DNA from 3 places in the Neobacillus sp. 19 genome. Region 3 is predicted to be linked to each of the others. Evidence: riboswitches for the same ligand, from Rfam matches in the RefSeq annotation. Region 3 holds a riboswitch; each other region holds the start of a gene.
The links. A riboswitch is a leader RNA that binds a small molecule or an ion and turns the genes downstream of it on or off. The one in region 3 is predicted to bind S-adenosylmethionine.

Region 1 (7,803 bases), on a different contig from region 3:
ATAAACAAGCCCGCCATCGACAGGCGGAGATTGTGGAAAAAGGCATCCGTATGAATATGCGGGTGCTTATTCTTTTAACGGATGTGGTAAAACTAGATTAACATACTAGGGAAATTCATCTACCGTGTTTTTTTGATAAAATGGTACAGTGCACCAATCATTCCTGCGTCATTTTGATACTTACAACTTTCAACTGGGATCTTAATGTCTTTCCACCAAGGAAGATGGTCAAGTTTATTGTTAATATTATCTAACAACCCTTGTTGGGCAATTACTCCACCGCCTATTAAAATTTTTTGCGGGTTTAAAGTTGCGGCCAGATTATATATTCCATAACTAATGTTTTGAATCCAGTCATCTAGTAGTTTTTTTACCGAACTATCATGGCTGGATTCTAAAAAAACTGTCTCTCCTTTAACCTTTTCATATTCACTAATACCCTTTAGCTTTTTATAGGACTTAATTAGGGCATAGGTAGAAGCATTGGAGTGCAGTATATCCCTATCATTGTTTCCCGCTTGAGTAATCATAAATCCAAATTCTCCGCCTCTGAAACTATGACCATGCAATAGTTTCCCATTAATAAATATACCCCCGCCTATTCCAGTACCAATTGTCACACAAATAAAATCGGTACAATTTTTGGCATTCCCACTTATTTTTTCTGCTAAAGCTGCGCAGTTTCCATCATTTTCAATTTCAACCGGCAGCGAAATTCTCTTTTTTAATAATTTTTTGAGATTCTGTTTATCAAGTGCTTTTACTGCGCCGGCCCGTTCTGAGTAACCTGAATGAGGGTTAATAAAGCCTGGTAAACTAATAGCCACACCACTAACATTATGATTGCTTGTATACATGTTAATGGTATCTGCCATTGTATTTAAAAATAATTCTAGATTTCTACCATGGGTATCGTAGCTGCCTTTTGAAAGAATAGATCCATTCTCTAGCAATAGCCCGTGCTTTACTTTTGTCCCTCCTATATCAAAACAAATATACTTTTTCACTTCACTTCCTCCTATCTGCAGTATATTGTAACCTTTAAGCGGTTTTTACTATTTTACCTTAATAATGGTTCCTTCATCTGAAGTCGGCTTTTGGAATTCTTTATATATTTGTTTTAAATCATGTTCAGATAGTCGCCTAAGCACTTTGTTACGTTGTTTGCAAGTTTCATAATCGGTATCTACGTAGAATATTTCCAATGTTAGTCCAAATTCCTTCGCAACTCGAATCCATCTTTTACGACGTTCTCTGGTTCTGTTGGTGGTATCAACAAGTACGTCATGTCCACTTCTAAGCAATGATCGTACCATAAGTTCGGCGTGATCCCACACAATCGGTTCAGCCTCTGCCTTATAAGTTTGGCCATGCAAAGCTAGCCTAATTTCATCTAGTGATACACGTACCCATCCTTGATTCTGAAGAATCTTACTGTATGTTGATTTTCCGCTTAGTGGCATCCCGCACATAATAGCAAGTTTCACTTTCATCTCTCCCAAATGAGATTAGCACTAGCTATCTAGATGAAAATAAATTCAACTTCACCTAAACAACAGGTTCTTCTACTTTATGAAATGCGAACGTGCAATGATTTGAAAGGGACAAAAAACTATGTTGATTTACCATAAATAGTCAATTCTTCTGCAATACCTAATCATTATTTGGAACCATGATACAAGCCGTTCCCCCACAAATCAATTCACATACAATAAGTAAAAATTAGAATGTATAAAACTTTTATAAATAAGGAGAGAGTTACAGTGTTAGAAAACGTTTCAATAATTGTACCTTTCCAAACAGACCATGGTCCAAGGGCGAAGGCTTTTGAATGGATTAAAAGGTATTATGCTCGTGTTATGCCCGAAGCTGAATTATGTTTGGGACTAATCAATGAAGAGGATATTAATAAATCTAAGGCTGTAAACTTAGCAGCTAAACAAGCAACAAAAGATATTTTTGTAATAGCTGATGCGGATGTCGTTTATAACCCCAATATTATTGTGGAAGCGATAAGATTACTTGATAAAGCAGCATGGGTAGTCCCTTTTACGGAAGTATATAATATTGAATGGCAAGGTACTAAAAGATTACTTAAAACAAAACCAACATGGCCTATTGATATTAAATATGAAGAATGTAGCAAATCAAAATGGGTTTATGAAGGATTTGCGGGTAAACTCTTTATCATTCCTCGAGAAAACTTCGAAGCAGTTGGCGGTTTTGATGAACGGTTCATTGGCTGGGGAGGTGAGGATGATGCATTTTCCCACGCTGTCCGTACGCTTTGTGGGGAGATTGTAAACGTTAAGGGGAAAATATTCCATCTATGGCACCCTAGTTCAAACTATCAAACGAATCCACATGGTAAAGCGAATGCTGATCTTCTTGGCCGCTATAAACAAGCAAGTGGAAATAAGAAAAAAATGACCAAGCTCATTAATGAACGGAAAAGTTCCCTAGATAAGATTAAAACTAATAATATTGATAATATAAACAGTTATAAAAATGAATTAATTGAATCTCTGCATATTGAAAATGAACAAAATACAAAAAAATATAAAAGTAAGAAATATCCATGGTATGAGGATAATTCCAAAAATTACTCCATATCTATTCCAATCAAAAGTAAATTTGGTAACTTAGAGCTTATTGTGCGGTCAGGTTCTTCTTTGACCCATTATTGGCAAGAACCTAATGGGAAGTGGTATAAAAGTAAGACGTTTGCTAAAGGAGTAACGGGAAACCCGTTATTTTTTGAAAATAATTCAGGGCAATTTGTGGTAGTCTGTAAATTAAAAACTGGTGAAGTGGGATTTTGGCTAAGAGACAACAAAAAACCTGACCATCCTTGGTCTGGACCAACAGTTTAGTAAGTTACTTCTTTATTAGAATTTGCCCAATGGCCAAATTATCTTTTTGTGTGGAGATATTTGGCCAAGAACAACAGATAAACAAAAAGGGAGATAGTGTATGTTTGAAAATGTTTCTATCATCATTCCTTTCCAAACAGATCATGGTCCAAGGGAAGAGGCCTTTGAATGGATAAAACGATACTATGCTGCAGTAATGCCAGATGCCGAATTATGTCTAGGGGTTTATAGCGACAATGAAATTAATAAATCGAAAGCTGTAAATCAAGCAGTGAAAAAGGCTACGAAAGATATTCTTGTAATTGCAGATGCGGATATTGTTTATGATCCTAAAATTATTTTAAAATCTATTGAACTACTTAAAGAAGCGGCATGGGTCGTTCCTTTTACAGAAATATATGATGTTCCCAAAGAGGCAACAAAATATCTGATTAGCAAACAACCAAGCTGGCCGCTAAGAGTAGGAGTAGAAGAATGCAATAAAGCTAATTGGATCTATAAAGGATTCGCTGGAAAACTAAATGTCATTCCGCGAGCGAATTTCGAAGCGGTCGGTGGTTTTGATGAGCGTTTTATTGGCTGGGGTGGAGAAGATGATGCCTTTTCACATGCCGTCAATACTATTTGCGGAAAATTCGTTAATATTGAAGCTAAAGTGTTTCATTTATGGCACCCAACTGCTTACACGGATTCAAACCTAAATAATCAGAAGCTGCTAAATCGGTATTTATCTGCAAGCGGCAACAAGTATGACATGTTAAAAATAATCACGGAACGTAAGGACTTTTTTGTGACGAAAAAATCCCTCTACTCTGAAAAGTTAAATAAGATTTCGAATTCCTCTCAAAGTAAAATCTGTTTTATGATCCTCGTTCATGAACAGCGGGACCTTGTGAAGGAATTAATCGATAATGTAAGACACTTTTGTCCCAATAGCACGATGGTCTTGTACAATGGCGGGGATGACCCAGCCCTTTGTGATAATTTAGGGGTTCCTGTATGTCCCTCCAGCCGAAAGTTGGAGCGGGGATTCACGACCATTTATTTTCTTGAGACTATGGAATGGCTCGAGGAGATGGGGATGGAGTATGACTATCTAATCAATATTGATTCTGATGCCTTGTTTTTCAGAAAAGGATATGAAGAATTCATTGAGAAACAAATGAGAGATACCGACTATATGGCGGTAAAACTGCGGATTCCTGAAGAAGATTGGTATATTGGGGACGAACTAAAGAAGGACCTATATAGATGGGAGAGGTTATTTAATGTAAACCCATTCTATGGAATTTTCAATGTTGGCCAAGTTATCAACAAATCGCTTGTAAAATCCTTACTTCATCCAGAAAGAAAGGATAAACTAAAAAGAGCTTTGCTTAAAACAATCTCTTTCGGCACAGACGAGATATTTTTTGTCAACATGGCAAGGGAGTTGGGATTCCGTATTAAAAGCTATCCAAACAATATGGACGAAAAGGTGATTCGCTATCGTCCATACCTTACTTTAGATGAAATAGTCTACTGCCTTAATGAGATTAATAATAGTTGGTTGTGTCATCCGGTTGAGCGTGATAAAAGAGATTTGGCTAGAAAATTTATTAAGCATCTTGGAACAGAATATTATAGTAAGCGATATCGTAAAGAAAAATATCCATGGTATGAAAGTAATCAGGATGGGTATACGCCTTCTTTACCTATTACTAGTAGTTTTGGAAATAAAGAGTTAATTGTGCGGTCTGGAAAAAATTATTTGTCACATTATTGGGAAGATCAAAGGACGGGAAAATGGTACAAGAGTGAAACATTTGCAAAAGGAGTAATTGGTACCCCTGTTTGGAATGAAACCGATTCTGGGCGGTTTGAGGTAGTAAGTAAATTAGCCTCAGGGGGGGTTGGATTATGGTGGAGGGATAATAATCAGAAAGAATATCCTTGGTATGGACCATCTCTAATCATTAGTCAGGATGTTGAACCTATTATGCTGACTCAGCTAGAGAATGGATCAACTTTATTAATTTCTAAGTATGGTGATAGACTAGGTTATTGGACCAATGAGCAGTAGAATAAAAAAAGAATTCATTAGATTCAAAAAAATCTTTCAAAGATGATTTTGAATTCATTGACAGTTCAAATTGTTTCAACTAAAATGAATTCTAATAATAAAATTTTGACACTTAAATATTACTCTTATCCAGAGCGGCGGAGGGACTAGGCCCGATGAAGCCCGGCAACCATCAAGGTATTCCTTGAAAAGGTGCTAATTCCTGCAGGTTATTTTTAACCTGAAAGATAAGAGGAGGAATCAGCCCTCTTCTTATGAAGGGGGCTTTTCCTGTTTTAGGCAAATAAAGTAAAGGGGCGGAAAAACATGTCTGTAATAAAAGTGGCAATTCTCGGTTTTGGAACGGTTGGGGAAGGAGTTTATCGGACGATCCAATCTCATGCGGCAAAGCTGACATCTGTTTTAGGCAAACAGGTAGAAGTGGCAGCGATCTTAATTAAAAACAAGCAGAAACAAAGGGAAATTAGTGATGAGGTGCTCGTAACGACAGATTTTGCAGATATTCTAAACCTGCCGCAGCTTGATGTTGTCGTCGAGGCCATCGTTGATAGAGAACCTACCAATTCTTTTTTGAAAAAAGCAATTGAGAAGGGATGTCATATTATTACCGCGAATAAAGAAATGTTTGCACATCACGGACAAGAATTGCTTAACCTGGCAGAGGAACATAATGTTTCGGTTGGGTATGAAGCGACAGTTGCAGGGGGAATACCAGTTATTCAGACGCTGAGACAGTTATTAAATATTAACCGAGTGAAGCAGGTGCAAGGAATTCTAAATGGCACTTCTAATTTCATTTTAACCGAAATGCGCGAGGAGAGACTGTCATTTGCCGAAGCACTAAAAGGAGCTCAGGTAAACGGGTTTGCTGAAGCTGACCCGACAAATGATATTGAGGGCTTTGACGCTTTTTATAAAGCAATGATTCTTAGCAGGATTGCCTTTGGAGAGGAACCAAACTGGCATGATGTAGAACGGGAAGGGATTACCAATATTACAAGTGAATTAATTGCAAAAGCGGAAGAACAAGGCTTAAGGTATAAGCATATTGCCCAAATAAGTAAGTCTGGGAAGCATATTAAAGCTACAATCAAGCCGGTCCTTGTTGGAAAAGAGCATCCTTTTTACCATGTGGAAGGGGTTCAGAATGCTGTCAGTATACAATCTGACATTGTTGGTGAAATCACACTTCAAGGACCAGGTGCTGGAATGTTTCCAACTGCCAGTGCTGTTATCGAAGATTTGGTTTACGTATGTAAAAACAATGCACCGTCCCAACGAACCACCGTTTTAACAACATTGTAAAAATGAAAACTATTCACATAAAAAGGAGCCCATAAGCTCTTTTTTCGTTTTCTAAGGGCTCAAGTTTAGTCAAAATCATTTGGATAACATATTGTGTAAAAGCTCGACCAATTGGACTAGTTATTTCATTAAACAATAAATAAGTGGGGTGCATCATGTTAGGAAATAGCTTTAAATGGTCAGAAAGTATAAAAAAGGAAAGTAGACCAAAAGAAACGAAGCAAAGTCATCAAATTAGTAACAGCTTGAGTTCCTCAATAAATAAAAACAATCAAGACATTGAAGTCAGTATTATTATTCCATCGCAAAATAAATATCCACTCAATTTATTTACCCTCTATTCACTTGAACTACAAACGTTTAATCCGGCAAAAATGGAAGTAATCCTAATAAATGATGCCTCGACAGACCAAACGGAAGAAAAACTAAAAGACTATTCCCCACCATACCATTTTAAATATATCCACAGTAAAAAAAATCTTGGAAGGGCAAAGGGAAGAAATTTAGGTATTCGTTCTGCCAGGGGGAGCATTCTAATTTTTCTCGATGCAGAAATACTCACAGAACCTGACTTTGTTGAAAAACACTATAAGTATCACCAATCGAAACATAACCTCATTTTATCAGGGGGGTTACATTCCAAAATATTATATTCATGTGTATTCCCAGACTTTTCTAAGAAAGAAGTAAACAGAATCACCTACCTAACAGAAAAAAACCAAGAGATATTTCAGAGACTTCAGGGTTGTAAGGATGTGCTTCAGGAACCTTATCCACTATTAGACAGAGGTGATTTAGTAAGGAAAATATACAGGGATATAGCATATAAGGAATATCCATGGTTTCGGCAAATAACAAGGAATTTCGGTGCGGATTTGGAAGGTTTTACCCTTCCATGGATGGCGTTTCTTACAAGGAATGTATCTATACGGAAAGAATTGATTGTGGATGCAGGTTTATTTGACGAGGAGTTTCACCATTACGGTTACGAAGATTGGGAATTAGGCTACCGTTTATACAAAATGGGAGCGCAATATGTTGTCAGTAATGAGTTGACTACTTACCATCAGGAGCATCCGGTGGCTAAAAACAAATGGAAAGAGACAATTGCCAACTTTGGTCTATTTACGGTAAAGCATCATGAAGTCGATGTTCTTATTCTTGGACTAGAACTTTCGGGGCTTACAGATTTATTGACCATGAACAAGATCTTAAGAGATTATAAATTGTTTCAGCAGTTGAAATCTGAGCACTTTCAAATTTTTCAGGAAAAATTCGTCCTCATCCTGGAAACGATTATCCTTATGCTTCAAGTTGATATTTCTCCAATTAATATTTTGGGGGCTGCAGGTTTTGGGACAAATGACCGGAATGAGCTCCTTAATGACGTAAATAATCTGACAGACTATCCTCATTTTAAAAAATTTTTACAACAAGTGATCAATTCATAACCATTGAAGGAGTGAAAAAGTGGTTTCCATTATAACGTGTACGATAAGAGAAGAGAGTATCGATAATGTTTTTAAAAATTATCAACAGCAGACCTGGAAGGATAAAGAGTTA
Region 2 (7,803 bases), on a different contig from region 3:
GCACCTTTTGGAAGGTCTTTTAAGCTTTTATATTTTTTAGAATAAATTCCAATTGGTTCCTTATGGATTTCACCAACGCTAACAAAATCAAAGTCCTTGTTTTCTTTCATTTGAAGGTCTAAATACCCTGGTGTTTGAAAATAGTTTGCATCGAGTTCTTTATCTCTTAAAGCTACGTTTGGCAGGATGTAATCTTGGAAAACTTTGATTTCTAGATCAATGCCTTTTTCTTTTAATAAAGGTTTTGCCGCTTCTAACACTTCCGCATGTGGTACTGCTGATGCACCAACCACTAATTTCTTGCTGTCACCCTTTTTAGCGGTATCATTTTTTTCCCCGCCGCACGCAGTCAGGGCAAACACTGCGAATGCAATGAAAAGAACACTTAGTAATTTTTTCATTAGTAAACTCCTCCTGTTATCGTTTATCTGTTTTATTTGTAAAATAATCTCCAACAAATTGGATAATAAAAACTAGAACTAAAATCGCGATGGTTGCAACTAAAGTCACTAACGGCCTATTGCGCTGAAAACCTTCAAGGTAGGCAAAATGGCCAAGTCCTCCGGCACCAATAACACCAGCCATTGCTGTAAAGCCTACTAGTGATATGGCCGTGACGGTAATCCCAGAAATTAATGCCGGTAAAGATTCCGGTATTAATACTTTAAAAATGATATGACTATGTGTGGCTCCCATCGATTGTGATGCTTCAATCACACCTTTATCGATTTCTCTTAAGGCAATTTCCACCATTCGAGCATAAAAAGGAGCTGCTCCAATAATCAGGGCCGGCAAAGCCGCATTGGCACCAAGCATAGTCCCTAATAATAATTTAGTAAAAGGAATCAATAACACAATTAAAATAATAAACGGGATGGATCTGAAAATATTAACAAACCCGGCAATAATGACATTCACTGTCCGGTTTGCCCAAATATTGCCTTTATCTGTTAAAAACAACAACAGACCTAGCAATAATCCTAAAACAAAGGTAGCAAACACTGAAATGGAAGTCATATAAAGTGTTTCTCGCGTGGCCTCTAATAAATTTTCCCACTTTATCATTTCCATAAAATCAGCCATTACTGATCACCTCCACGCCGACTTGCTGTGAGTGAATATAATCGATGGCTTTCTCTATCTCGGGAGCTTGCCCATCTAAGTGAATGAATAATGTACCGTATGATCCGTTTTGGGTGTGAGAAATTTTCCCTTGTAAAATATTAACGATCACATCATAATCACGAATGATATTTGTGATTAATGGCTGTTCTGCTGCTTCACCGACAAATGAGAGCTGAACCACTTGTCCTCTCGGATAACGTTCGATTAGATGTTCGATTGTTTCTTTCGTTTCTTCAGGTTCCGTCACTTGCTGGACAAATCGTTTCGTAATCGGCTGCTGCGGGTTTTTAAACACATCAAGCACTGATCCAAGCTCAACAACCCTGCCGCTTTCCATTACCGCCACCCGGTGACAGATTTTTCGAATAACATGCATTTCATGGGTAATCAAAACAATGGTTAACCCAAGGCGCTTATTAATATCCACTAACAATTCCAAAATGGAATCGGTTGTTTGCGGATCGAGAGCCGAAGTTGCCTCGTCACAAAGCAATACTTTGGGATTATTGGCGAGTGCTCTGGCAATCCCGACCCGCTGCTTTTGCCCGCCGCTTAATTGTGATGGATAGGCATTTTCTCGGCCTTCCAAGCCAACCAGCTTGATCAGCTCAGCCACTCGTTTTTTTCTTTGATCGCCTTTGACACCGGCGATTTCAAGTGGAAAAGCAATATTCTCGCTCACTGTTCTCGACCACAATAAGTTAAAATGCTGGAAAATCATGCTGATTTCCTGACGGGCTTGTCTAAGTTGAGCACCCTTAATCTTTGAAATCACTCTGCCGGCAACTGTCACGCTCCCATCGGTTGGAAGCTCCAGCCCGTTTAACATGCGGATGAGGGTACTCTTCCCGGCACCGCTATAACCAATCACTCCGAAAATTTCTCCTTCTTGAATTTCAAGGTTGACTTCATCAACTGCCTTCAATTCACCTTGCTTGGAAGGAAAAATCTTACGGACATTTTTTATTGAAATCATTGAATCACCTGCTTCTTATCCTGATTACAAGTTAGTTAAATATAGGGTTTGACTGTTTGGGAAAAAATATTTTAAAAAATAAAAAGCCTCTCTGCATAGGCAGAAAGGCATCACGAACTAAACCTTTCTCCCATCTCCCAAAGCAATTGCTTTGTGTGAATTGGCACCATTTCAATAATTGACGGTTGCCGGGCTTCATCGGGCACATCCCTCCACCTCTCTTGATAAGAGCTTACAGCATTCTATATTCAATTAACACGTTAATATTTCAGTAATTAGATTACGAAAGCTATCGTATCATGGATAAATAGGGGTGTCAACGAATAATTCTTCATATTCGGAAAAATGGATTTAGGTAAATTTAGGCATTAGTCTTCAATGACGATAATCCTGTTGCCGCTTCAATCGCAGATTCAAGATCCTCAATTAAGTCCTCAACATTTTCGATTCCAATCGAAAGACGGATTAAATCCTCTGATACACCCGCAGCCTTTAGTCCTTCCGCATCTAATTGCTGATGCGTCGTACTTGCCGGGTGAATGATCAAGCTTTTTGCATCGCCTACATTGGCCACATGTGCCCAAAGTGATAAGGAATCAATTAGTTTAGCTCCTGATTCTTTACCGCCCTTAATTCCGAAAACGACCATTGAACCAGCACCTTTTGGTAAATATTTTTTCGCTAATTCATAGTCAGGGTGTGATGCATGCCCTGGGTAGGAAACCCAGTCAACTGCTGGATGATTTTCCAAATAATCGACCACTTCTTTCGTATTGGCCACATGCTCCTTCATCCGAACATGAAGGGTTTCAAGTCCAAGCGTAAATTGGAAGGCATTTTGTGGACTTAAGGCAGGTCCAAGGTCACGCAATAATTGCACGCGAGCTTTAATGATGTACGCAATTGCACCGAGTGCTTCAGCATAGACCAAATCATGATAGCTGGAATCCGGAGTGGTGAATCCTGGGAATTTCGATGAATTCCAATCAAACTTACCGCCGTCAACGATGATTCCGCCTGTGGACGTTCCATTCCCTAACAGCCATTTCGTCGCTGAGTGGACGACAATATCTGCACCATACTCAATTGGCCGGCACAGATATGGCGTCGCAAAGGTATTATCAATAATTAACGGTACGCCTGCTTCATGAGCAACCTCCGCTACTTTTTCAATATCGAGGACACGAAGGCTCGGATTACCAATCGTTTCGGCAAAAACGGCCTTTGTTTTTTCCGTAATCGCTGCACGGAAGTTTTCAGGATCATCCCCATCAACAAATTTTACATTGATTCCGTATTTAGGAAGAGTAACGGCAAATAAATTGTAGGTTCCTCCATAAAGGTTTGCGGCAGAAACAATTTCATCCCCTGCTTCAGCAATATTTAAAATCGCAAGCGTAATCGCCGCCATTCCGCTGGCAACGGCAAGTGCGCCGACGCCGCCTTCTAACAATGCAACCCTTTCTTCAAAAACGGTTGTTGTTGGATTGTGAATCCGGGTATATATGTAACCTGGCTCCGCTAAGCTGAATAGGTTCGCTGCGTGCTCAGTATTTTTAAATTGATAGGCGTTGTTTTGATAGATTGGAACCGCACGTGCACCCGTTACCGGATCCGGTGATAATCCTCCATGAACACTTAATGTTTCAAAACGATACTTTTTTTGATTTTCTGCCATTCTTGCTTCCTCCTTTTATTGTTAAATAACAAAACCCCACTTCATAAGAAGAGGGGGCTCTCTCTTCTCATCTCCCAGAGCTTACTTAGCTCTGCTGGATTTAGCACCGTGTCCAAACCGGTTGCCGGGCTTCAAAGGGCCAGTCCCTCCGCCACTCTTGATAAGAATGCTTTATTGAATTGTTTTTATTAATAGAATATTTAAATAATACTTTACATGAAGTTTAATTCCGAGTCAATAGCTTTGTTTAAATTATTTTTGCCAACTGTGCTTTTGTTAAAAAGAAGATTGATTCTAGTAAAAGAATGGTTCTTAATGGTGCCATGATTTCTAGCTGTCCCTGCTGTTCAAGCACGCGCAGCCTTCCCGTCCCTTCAATCAGCTGTGTCATTGCGGTGGGGGAACCGCTAATCACATAATTCCCTTGTTGAAAGTCAGGATTTTTAGTGAAACAGATGCCGCCGCTTTTTATGATCAGCTGTATGCTTTGTTGTTCTTCCCATTGAAGAATGATTTGTACGTCCGCCTGCTGTATCAAGGGAAGAATATGCCCTTGTTCTATTACTTTTACTAGAAATGCTTCTACCGCTTCGATCATTTCCACCACTCCGGTCACTTACTTTTATAATTTCTAATTCAGTAAAAAGTAGTGGAATCCTCTATTAATCACTCGACAATTCTCATCCTATTTCCTCAACATTCCGATCATTTCCTGAGAAATATGTCGTATCTTTATGAAATTTTGGCTGTTGCAGATAGATCTTTTTTAACATAGAAGCCTCTAAATACTAGGAAAAAATAGACCGAACCGATTAGATATAGAGTTGCCGTTATCGTGAAAACATAGGCATAGCCCCAATATGAGCCGTATTTGACAACAACCCCAGTAGAAACCGGCCCCATGAACGCCCACCCTAAATTAAACACCATTTGGTTGACGGAATTCGCGAGGCCCTTCATCGAGTCGTTAACTTTCGACATCATTAACGACATTTGAATCGGATTCCCAGCATTCATTAACGCTTGACGGAACAAGAATCCAAGTGCCGCCAGCCATAAATGTTCTGTAAACGCAGTTAGTAAGAGGAATGGCAGCGATGCCAGCTGCAAATAAACAACCGCCCTTACGTCGCCGACTTTTTTGACCACTTGCGGCCCAATAAACATCGCTAAGGCCGTGGCCGCCTGACCAAGTGAGATGATTAAGCCGATAGATGTGGTGGACGCACGAAAGCGATCAGCAAAATACAGGTTAAGATAAGGTATGACAAGGCCTGCTCCGAAGCCAATCAATAGCTGGGCAATCGCAAATAAAACGATCAACCTCACCCCTTCATTTTTCCAGGAGGCTGAACCGGTCTTTTTTACGGTTGGTTTTGATTTCGGAGGTTCGTTGAATTTCGTAGCTGGGAAGATACCAATTAGATAAATGATAGCACCAATAATCAAAGTGAAACGAATACTATTGATATCACTGACAAAAAAGGAAAATAAGTCCGTTAACGTCCCGCCTAACAGGTTTCCCACAACATTTGCCGCAGTCATAAAGGCGAAATGGAGACTAAATAAATTCACCCTTTGATCCGCCGTCGAATTTTCCGCGAGCCATGGGATGCTAGATACTTGCAGAAAAGCCATTGTCAATCCGCTCGTGAAAGCAAGTCCGATAAGCACTCCTTGTGTGGAAAAAATACTCCGCAAAAGTAATACAGCACCGGAGATCAAAATGCCATAAAAAAACACTTTTTTCCGTCCGTATCGGTCACTTATCAGTCCTGCCGGTACTAAAATAATCGCTGTGGCAAGCGAAGTCATCGCAATGACCTGGCCATTAACCGCCTCTGTGTATCCGAGTTTTCGTATATAAAAATTATAAATTACCATAAAAATACCGAGGCCGATTTGTGTAAAAATATTAGCCATGAAGCTTAACTTGATGTTACGATTATACGTTTTAAATTGCGCCGCCCAGTTATGATAAAAGGCCATTTTGTTTCAGCCCCTTCAATTATTTCGTATCCCTAAGTATCATAATCCAGGAGGTAAGTTTTTGTAAATAAGGAAATTTTAGATTCCTCTAACATTTTTTCATCAAATCACCCTATTTTTGCAGCTGGAAAGCATTGATCAGGTTTTTACTCGCTGCTAGCATTTAACCGGTCTCTTTTACATTGAAAAAGCCAGGCGGCTAGCCTGGCTCAGGTTACTAACATTTAATCAAAAAGCAGACGCAACCCGCATCTGCTTAGTTTAAATGTTGTTTCATTTTTTCAAGCAAGTAGGGTACGGAATGAAACGCATACAGGGTTTCTTTCACCTTGCCTCCTTGAACAATTAACAGGCACGGTACACTTTCAATCGCAAACTCAACCGCTATATCCGGATAAAAGTTCAAGTTCAATTTACCCATTTTAACGGTAACTAACTCCTCCACGATTTGCAGCATTCTAGATGCAAGCTGACAGGTACCGCAGAGTGGTGTATAAAAATAGATTAGCCCGCTTTCCGCATCATCGAGGAAAGCTTCCAGATCATTTCGATTCCATTCATTCATAAATCATTATCCCATTTCTAAAAACTCAGTATGAACATCGATGTTCGCTCCCAGAAGGACGGTCGCCAAGTGGTGCACCGGCGCGGTCGCTACCTCGCGATACATACGATCTATATATAAATGTTCCGCTTGCGGAAACTCCCGTTTAAACCGTTTGCGAAGCTTCTCACCGGCGGCATCGGCATCAACTAGGATATAGACATCCTTATCTTCGAGAAAATCGATCAATTCATCCAATTTGGTATGACTTATCGTCCCATTGGTACAAATGATTTCGACCGGTTCCTTTACGATACTCTTTACCTTATTCTTATCCGATTTTCCTTCGACAATAAGAACTTTGTCAACATACGAATCATACATATCCACATCACCTGTAATAGAAGTTGTTTATGTTAACATATTCTAAAATATTGATTACGTGTGCCCTATTGATTGTGTATGTTAACTATATCACTACTGTCAGTATAAAAGTAGGGTTTTGCTTCTCTAATCAACGCCTACACTTTTTATTTTATGATAGGTTTCCCCATCTTAGTAGAAGAAAAAGTGGTAAATTAAGAGAAAAAGCACCCGCTAAGGTGCTTTTAAAAATTTAATGATTAGTCTTCCTTTGTCATTTCTTCATATTGTTCAGCTGTCATCAGCTTGTCCAACTCGCTAGAATCGGAAAGTTCAACAACAATCATCCAGGCTTTTTCGTATGGTGATTCATTTACGAATTCAGGACTGTCGCTTAGATCTTCATTCACTTCTACCACTTTACCGCTGACTGGTGCATAAAGCTCAGAAACAGTTTTTACAGATTCAACGCTGCCAAATGGCTCGTCAGCTGTTAATTCGTCGCCTACCTCTGGGAGTTCAACGAAAACGATATCTCCTAACTCATGTTGTGCAAAGTCAGTAATCCCAATGCGCACCTTTTCCCCTTCAACTTTTACCCACTCGTGTTCTTCTGAATAACGTAATTCTTTTGGTGTACTCATTAGCTTAAATCCCTCCATTTGTTTTTTCTAAAATCTATCATCGAATAAAATCGATTTCCATTAGTAAAGAGCGGGCTTACTTAAGCCACATTTTTTCATACTCTTCTTCTTTAAAGCCGACTGTAACATGCTCGCCATCCGTTAAAATCGGTCTTTTAATCAACATCCCGTCGGATGCCAGCAAATCAAGGAGTTCATCCTCGGTTGCAGATTTCATTTTATCTTTTATCCCTAATTCACGATATTTTAAACCGCTTGTATTAAAAAATTTCTTTAATTCCAAGCCGCTTTTTTGATAAAACGCCTGCAGCTGTTCGCGTGTCGGGGGCTGTTCAACAATATGTACTTCAGCATAGGAAAGCTGATGGGCATCCAGCCATTTCTTAGCGTTCCGGCAAGTGCCGCACTTTGGATACCAGTAAAAAGTCAGAGACATGGTTTCACCGCCTTTTACTAAAATGTGACCGCATCAATAGAATAGTAC
Region 3 (7,803 bases):
GAGCGAACCCGATGATCTATCCCTATAAAGATAAATACCCTTTAATTGCCGAGACAGCGTTCATTGCTGATTATGTAACCATTACTGGAGATGTTGAAATTGGTGAATATTCAAGCATCTGGTTTAATACAAGTATCCGCGGTGATGTTGCACCAACGAAGATTGGAAATAAAGTAAATATCCAAGATAATTCTATCTTACACCAAAGTCCTAACAACCCGCTAATTTTAGAAGATGAAGTCACCATTGGCCATCAGGTGATACTTCACAGCTGTATTATCAGGAAACGGGCCCTTATCGGCATGGGGTCCATTATCCTTGATCAAGCCGAAATTGGGGAAGGTGCATTTATTGGCGCTGGCAGTCTTGTTCCACAAGGAAAGAAAATCCCTCCTAATACTTTAGCTTTTGGCAGACCTGCTAAAGTTATTAGAGAATTAACTCCTGAGGATAAAAAAGAAATCGAACGCATTTATACACAATATGCGGAGAAGGGGCAATATTATAAGTCACTTCAGTCATGAAAATTTGAAAAGCACCCATATCAAATAATTGGGTGCTTTCCTTTTAGTGCTTCATTGTTTGTAGCTCTTTGTTTATGGCATAATCACGTTGAAAGGAATAAACATCCTCCACATATACTTGATGCCAAACCATGAACATGAGAACCGTCCAAATTTTCCGGCTGTTATCAGCTTTTCCCTGGCAATGGTCTTCAAGCAATCTAGAGACGTATGCTTTATTGATTAAATGATCCGTATTGCTCTCGCGGATGATTTTTTTCGCCCAATCATTCATTTCATTTTTTAACCAGTGGCGAATTGGCACTGGAAAACCAAGCTTCTTCCGATCAAGCACATGTGCCGGCACAATTCCTTCTGCGGCTTTTCGCAAAATATACTTGGTGGTTCCATTCGTTGTCTTCAAGCTAGTCGGAATTTTTGATGCGACCTCAAATACGGCCTTGTCTAGAAATGGCACCCTTAGTTCAAGCGAATGGGCCATAGTTACTCTATCGGCCTTAAGCAAGATATCCCCGCGCATCCACGTATGAATATCAATATACTGCATCCGATCGACAGGATCGTAGCCTCTCGATTCCTGGTAAAGCGGATTCGTTACGTCTAAGTAATTCAATCCTTCATGATAAACATTTAATAGATCCCGCTTCTCTTCTTCGGTGAACATTTTCGCATTCCCGATATAACGCTCTTCCATTGGAGTGACACCGCGTTCAATAAAACTTTTGCCTTTCATTCCTTCAGGCATCATATTCGCAATCCCTTTTAACAACACTTTCCCAACTCTTGGGATTTTATTAAATACCTCAAGTGATTGCGGTTCACGATAAATATTATAGCCACCGAATAGCTCATCGGCCCCTTCTCCCGATAGAACGACGGTTACATGTTTACGGGCTTCGCGGGCAACGAAATAAAGCGGCACGCAAGCAGGGTCGGCAAGCGGGTCATCCATATGCCACATGATTTTTGGAACCTCGTTCATGTATTCTTCTGGTGTGATGACATAGCTGATATTTTCCAATCCAAGTTTTTCAGCCGTTTCTTTAGCGACATCGATTTCACTAAAGCCATTATGCTCAAAGCCGACAGAGAACGTTTTAATTGCCGGGTGAAATTGTTTGGCAATAGACGCAATAATCGAAGAGTCAATTCCTCCAGAAAGGAACGATCCAACCGGAACATCGCTGCGCATATGCTTTTCAACTGAATCAAATAGAATCTCACGAATTTCTTTAATATAATCATCCTCAGATTTCAGTACCGGCTTAAATTGTGCCTTCCAATACCTGTTGATTTCCATAGAGGAGCCAATTTTTTTTGTAAAATAATGACCAGGCTCTAGCTTTTGAATTCCCTCTGACAATGTATATGGCTCAGGAACGAATTGATAGGTCAAATAATGCTGCAACGAATCATAATTGAGCACATCATTTTCTAACGCAAGCAGAATACTTTTTTTCTCAGATGCAAAGAATGTTCTTTCTTCATCTTCCAAAAAGAAGAATGGTTTGATACCAAAGGGATCACGTGCCCCGTAAAGCGTCTGTTCTTGTTTATCCCAAATGACAAAAGCAAACATCCCACGCAGTTTTTCTACCGCTTTTTCCTTTAAATGGCTATAAAGAGCGATGATGACTTCTGTATCGGAGCTCGTAGCAAAAGATAAGCCCTCTTTAAGAAGTTCTTCACGAAGCTCTACATAGTTATAAATCTCACCATTAAAAATAATCCAATAGCGCTCATTCTCGTACGTAAGCGGCTGGTGTCCGCTTTCAATATCAATAATACTCAAGCGGCGGAACCCAAATTGGATGTGGTCATCATAATAAAAACCGTCATCATCCGGCCCGCGATGCGTAATGATATCATTCATATTTTTAAATTGTTGTTTTTGTTCTTCAGTATAGTTTTGTGTTTTGTCGTGTACACAACCGATAAAACCACACATTATGTACCTCACCTACTCCATTTAAAAATAAAACCTCTCTAATACTACCACTTTTTTTTAAAAAAAGGCACTGTGAACATTAGGAAATTTAGTCTATCTTCATTTTTCACTTCTTTTGTCCTACCTAAACATTTTATTCTATACGTCAGGATTACTATACAGAATATAGACGAAAAATAAAAATGGGAGTTACATATAAAATGCAACTCCCACCTCTATTTTTTCATGCTCAAGCATCTAGGATACTTTGCTTTTCTAATTAGATATTTGCTTGGCTGCGTAAAGCATCTGCTTTATCCGTGCGCTCCCAAGAAAGGTCAACATCTGTACGTCCAAAGTGGCCGTATGCGGCTGTTTGCTTGTAGATTGGGCGGCGAAGGTCGAGCATCTTAATGATTCCTGCTGGGCGAAGGTCAAAGTTGTTGCTTACAAGATCAACTAATATTTCTTCGCTTACTTTACCTGTACCAAATGTGTCGACAGAAATAGAAACAGGTCTTGCTACACCGATTGCATATGCAAGCTGTACTTCACATTTTTCAGCAAGTCCTGCCGCCACGATATTTTTGGCTACATAACGAGCTGCATAGGCCGCTGAACGGTCCACTTTAGTAGGATCCTTACCGGAGAAAGCACCGCCGCCATGACGAGCATAGCCGCCGTACGTATCAACGATGATTTTACGTCCAGTTAAACCGGCATCCCCTTGTGGTCCGCCAATTACAAAACGGCCTGTTGGATTTATGAAGTATTTTGTATTTTCATCAATTAGTTCTTGTGGAACAACTGGATTGATCACATATTCCTTCAGATTACGTTGAATTTGTTCTAACGTTACCTCTGGATTATGCTGAGTTGATATAACAATCGTATCAATGCGAACAGGCTTGTCATTTTCATCATACTCAACAGTTACTTGCGTTTTTCCATCTGGACGAAGGTATTCAAGAACTTTATCTTTACGTACTTCTGTTAATTTGCGAGCAAGCTTGTGTGCAAGTGATATTGGAAGAGGCATTAGTTCTTTTGTTTCATTACAAGCAAAACCAAACATTAACCCTTGGTCTCCTGCTCCAATTGCTTCGATTTCTTCATCGGACATTTGACCTTCACGTGCTTCAAGTGCCTGATCGACACCCATCGCAATATCAGGGCTCTGTTCACCAATCGATGTTAAAACAGCACAAGTTTCAGAATCAAAACCATATTTAGCACGATCATAACCAATACCTTTAACCGTTTCACGAACAATCTTTGGAATATCCACGTAAGTAGAAGTAGTAATTTCACCTGCAACTAGAACCAATCCGGTTGTTACTGATGTTTCAGCGGCAACACGGGCATTGGCATCCTTTGCTAAAATAGCATCTAAAATGGAATCAGAAATTTGGTCACAAATCTTATCAGGATGACCTTCAGTTACTGATTCAGAAGTGAACAATCGACGTTTTGTTGACATCTGAATTCCTCCTTAGTATTGAAATAAAGTGAGGTTAGCTGTGTGGGATAAAAGCATATCTTGCCGTTTAACCTCGGGTTGATACGGAACTCATTCCCTTAGTAGTATGAAATAAACATGGGGTTTTTATTATAAAACAACAGATTGGACGCAGCCCCATAGAAATTCTAACGATGGAATAAAAAGCAGCGATAATGGAGCACGTAAAAAATCTGCAAATAAAAAACCTTTCCATCGTGAGGAAAGGTTGATAGCAAAAGTTTTGCGTGCCTTTCACTCTTATCGTTCAAGGTCAAGCCTTGCTTCAGGTTTAGCACCTTTGCCCGAAAATTAGACTGATAAGAGAATTCTTTGATCACATCTATATTCGTTTGCAGGTTGCTGGGTTTCATTGGGCCTGTCCCTCCACCAGCTCGGGATAAGAGAGTATCCGTTCAAGGGTAAATCATAACCTACTCTGTCAAACGATGTCAATGGGTTTATTGAAAACTTTTCTGCTATTTTCTTTTCTTCCTATATATTGTGTTCATGACTTTTTTATGATTCTATGAATAAAGTATTTTATGCGGATTTTTTATTAAATAGCATAGATTATTGGAGTTAATGTGTTATACTATTTACCATAATCATTCTAAAAATAAGGATAAAGGAAGGTTTCAGTGAATGAATTCTGTTCATATTCCAAATGAATTAAAACAATTGTTACAAGAAAGTCATGCCCAAATTCAATTGTCCGTTCCTCAATTAGTTGAAAAAATCCTTACTCGTAATGAAGGGACTTTAACCTCAACTGGAGCTGTTCGAGTCTCTACAGGCAAATACACTGGGCGGTCACCGAAGGATAAATTTATTGTTTTGGAAGAGTCTTCGAAGGATAAAATCGAATGGGGACCAACAAATCAGCCTATTTCTGAAAAGGTATTCACAAACCTGTATCAGAAGGTACTTGAGTACTTAAAACAGCAAGATGAAATTTTTGTATTTAAAGGCTTTGCCGGTGCGGATAAAAGATCCCGCTTACCTATTCAAGTTATAAATGAATATGCATGGCATAATTTATTCGCGCATCAGTTATTCATTCGTCCCTCTGAAGATGAATTATTGGAACATGATGCCGGTTTCACAGTTATTTCTGCACCAAATTTTAAAGCGAATCCAGTTGTTGATGGTACAAACTCAGAAACCTTTATTATTATATCCTTTGAACAAAGAGTTGTCTTAATTGGGGGCACAGAATATGCCGGGGAAATGAAAAAGTCTATTTTTTCGGTCATGAATTATTTGCTGCCTGAAAATAATATTTTTTCAATGCATTGTTCGGCAAATGTTGGTCAGGAAGGGGATGTAGCCTTATTCTTCGGTTTATCCGGAACAGGAAAAACCACCTTATCGGCTGACCCTAATCGCAAACTGATTGGCGATGATGAGCATGGCTGGTCTTCCAACGGTGTCTTTAATGTGGAGGGCGGCTGCTATGCCAAATGTATAAATCTTTCGCGGGAAAAAGAGCCGCAAATATTTGACGCCATTCGATTTGGTACAGTTCTTGAAAACGTTGTCATGAATCAAGAATCAAGAATCCCTGATTATGATGATGGAACATTAACCGAAAATACACGGGCAGCCTACCCAATCCAAGCCATCGATAATATTGTTCAGCCTAGCATTGCCGGTCATCCAAATACAATCGTCTTTTTAACAGCAGATGCATTCGGGGTATTGCCGCCAATTGCAAAATTAACAAAAGAACAAGCAATGTATCATTTCTTAAGCGGATATACGTCAAAGCTTGCCGGAACAGAGCGAGGAGTCACGTCACCTGAAGCCACCTTCTCTACCTGCTTCGGTGCGCCATTCCTGCCGCTTCCGGCTACACGTTATGCAGAAATGCTCGGTGAAAAAATTCTTGAACATAGCGCAAATGTCTTTCTAGTCAATACAGGCTGGACCGGCGGCGAGTATGGAGTCGGCAGCCGAATCGAAGCTTTCCTACACAAGAGCAATGGTTCAGGCCGCTTTGGAAGGCGAATTGAATCATGTTGAAACCGTTAAAGATGAAATTTTCGGTTTAAATATTCCGCTTCACATTGCCGGTGTCCCAGATGAAGTGTTGCAGCCGAATAAAACATGGGCTGACCGTGCTGCATATGAGGCAAAAGCTAAAGAACTTGCCGGGAAATTCCGCGAGAACTTTAAGAAGTTTACCAATGTTGCGGAGGAAATTGAAGAAAAAGGCGGCCCTCTCGCCTAATATGAAAAGCGAAAGCATCCTGGTCAGCGGAGCGAAAGACATTAGCCGCTAGGGTGCTGGAGCCGGACAATTCTCTAAGTAGAAAGCCCATATCAATTGGATATGGGCTTTCTTACTTCTACCGTCTGCGACTGTTGTAAAACAGTGAAACGATATTTGCCGCTCTTTTTCAGTTGAAAATCTCCCTTGTACGTTGAAATATTTTTACCATCTGTCTTTGTATAGTCTGTTTTATCTTTAAATGTAAAGGTGGATGTCTCCCCTGTCTCCAGGCTGAATATCTCTAATTCTATCTCCTGAGGAAGGTCATCTCCCTCTATCTCAATATCGGTTTCCTCATAAAAACCAGCATATAAATCTTCTTGCGATATCATTAATGTGGAATTCCCAATTGTAATATAGGGCTCCTTCACATATATAGTAAATTCACCTGCATTTTTCTTTTCCCCTTTAGTGTTGTATAAAGTAAATTCCAAGTTCCAGAATCCTGGTTGATCCAAGGTTGCAAAATTGGTAAGTGCATGGGCATCGGCACCGTATAACCCGCTAGACAATGATGTTTTATCAAGATGCTGCGTTTCTCCTGTTTTAACATTTACGGCATCAATATTTAGTGTTTGACTTAAATCAAAATCTTTCCCCCACAAAAAGACCATGATTTTGCTGACAGAGCGGTAGTCTTGCGCAACCCATTCCTTTGGTGCGAGTAAACTGACCTTATTTGGAATGCCGTAGTTACTTTCTCCATAAAGCGGTTTTCCGTTGTCATCCCTTAAGGCAAAATAGTCGGCTTCCTGTGTTGCAATATTCGTGGATCCAGTCCTTGGTAATTGTTCCTCGGTGTTTATAAAATAAAGGATAGGGGCAATTAGAATGAACGCCAGTGCCGCGGCAAGGGCACCGATTTTTTGAAAATGAATCGTTCGCTTCTTCCCTCTGATTGCCGATCTCAGTCATTTTTTTTAACATTTCCGTTCTCTGAACAGTGGTTAATTCATACTTTGGAAAATCCGATAACAATTGGAGCAATTCTTTATCCGATAAATGACTCAAAATACTCTCCCTCCTTTAACCGCTCATTTAGTTTTTTTACTGCCCGAAAAAAGGTCACATTCACTTTATTTTCTGTCCAGCCAAGAACCTGCCCTGTTTCTTGTGAGGTAAGCTCGGCAATCCCCCTTAATAAAATCACATCCCGGTAATTTGGTTTCAGCTCGTTAATTGCTTCGTAAAGTTGTGCATATTCCATTTTCCTTATTAATTTCTCTTCCGTTTGCGGTTCGTGAAGATTTGGTGATTCTCGGTCCAGACGCTCCTTCACTCGCTGCCATACTGATTTTTTTCTATAAAAATCAATTGCAGTGTTTCTTGCAATCGAAATTAGCCATGTCTTTGGACTCGATTCATTTTTAAATCGTTCGAACGCTCGAAATGCCCGTAAAAAGGTTTCCTGAACTAAATCCTCGACATCCGCAGTGCCGGTATAATAAACGAGATAATTGGTCACATCCTTCTCAAATTGAATAAACCATTTCTCTATCTGATGCCCCCGTTCCAACTAGATCCCCCCCTTCCCAAATCGATAAAAAAATTTGAACTTACTAATTAAGACGTTTGTAAA

Region 1: another riboswitch for S-adenosylmethionine. It lies ahead of ACO1D1_RS14200 (homoserine dehydrogenase); the one in region 3 lies ahead of metK (methionine adenosyltransferase).
Region 2: another riboswitch for S-adenosylmethionine. It lies ahead of ACO1D1_RS10245 (O-acetylhomoserine aminocarboxypropyltransferase/cysteine synthase family protein); the one in region 3 lies ahead of metK (methionine adenosyltransferase).

What each region holds. Positions count from the first base shown of each region.
Region 1 is NZ_JBMPZU010000045.1:24,666-32,468, reverse strand. It holds gene ACO1D1_RS14225 (GNAT family N-acetyltransferase) at 1-1, shown strand, start outside; gene ACO1D1_RS14220 (ROK family protein) at 120-1,007, opposite strand; gene ACO1D1_RS14215 (AAA family ATPase) at 1,056-1,472, opposite strand; gene ACO1D1_RS14210 (galactosyltransferase-related protein) at 1,764-2,873, shown strand; gene ACO1D1_RS14205 (galactosyltransferase-related protein) at 2,974-4,935, shown strand; SAM riboswitch class I at 5,058-5,169, shown strand; gene ACO1D1_RS14200 (homoserine dehydrogenase) at 5,242-6,240, shown strand; gene ACO1D1_RS14195 (glycosyltransferase family 2 protein) at 6,396-7,691, shown strand; gene ACO1D1_RS14190 (glycosyltransferase) at 7,711-7,803, shown strand, end outside.
Region 2 is NZ_JBMPZU010000031.1:262,882-270,684, reverse strand. It holds gene ACO1D1_RS10260 (MetQ/NlpA family ABC transporter substrate-binding protein) at 1-401, opposite strand, end outside; gene ACO1D1_RS10255 (methionine ABC transporter permease) at 418-1,083, opposite strand; gene ACO1D1_RS10250 (methionine ABC transporter ATP-binding protein) at 1,076-2,101, opposite strand; SAM riboswitch class I at 2,229-2,332, opposite strand; gene ACO1D1_RS10245 (O-acetylhomoserine aminocarboxypropyltransferase/cysteine synthase family protein) at 2,463-3,779, opposite strand; SAM riboswitch class I at 3,844-3,946, opposite strand; gene ACO1D1_RS10240 (hypothetical protein) at 4,027-4,377, opposite strand; gene ACO1D1_RS10235 (MFS transporter) at 4,512-5,768, opposite strand; gene ACO1D1_RS10230 (thioredoxin family protein) at 6,025-6,333, opposite strand; gene ACO1D1_RS10225 (toprim domain-containing protein) at 6,340-6,696, opposite strand; gene gcvH (glycine cleavage system protein GcvH) at 6,936-7,319, opposite strand; gene ACO1D1_RS10215 (arsenate reductase family protein) at 7,396-7,755, opposite strand.
Region 3 is NZ_JBMPZU010000050.1:78,711-86,513, forward strand. It holds gene ACO1D1_RS15485 (gamma carbonic anhydrase family protein) at 12-524, shown strand; gene asnB (asparagine synthase (glutamine-hydrolyzing)) at 568-2,472, opposite strand; gene metK (methionine adenosyltransferase) at 2,732-3,931, opposite strand; SAM riboswitch class I at 4,208-4,356, opposite strand; partial or broken gene pckA (phosphoenolpyruvate carboxykinase (ATP)) at 4,595-6,182, shown strand; gene ACO1D1_RS15505 (hypothetical protein) at 6,275-6,838, opposite strand; gene ACO1D1_RS15510 (hypothetical protein) at 6,948-7,235, opposite strand; gene ACO1D1_RS15515 (RNA polymerase sigma factor) at 7,216-7,740, opposite strand.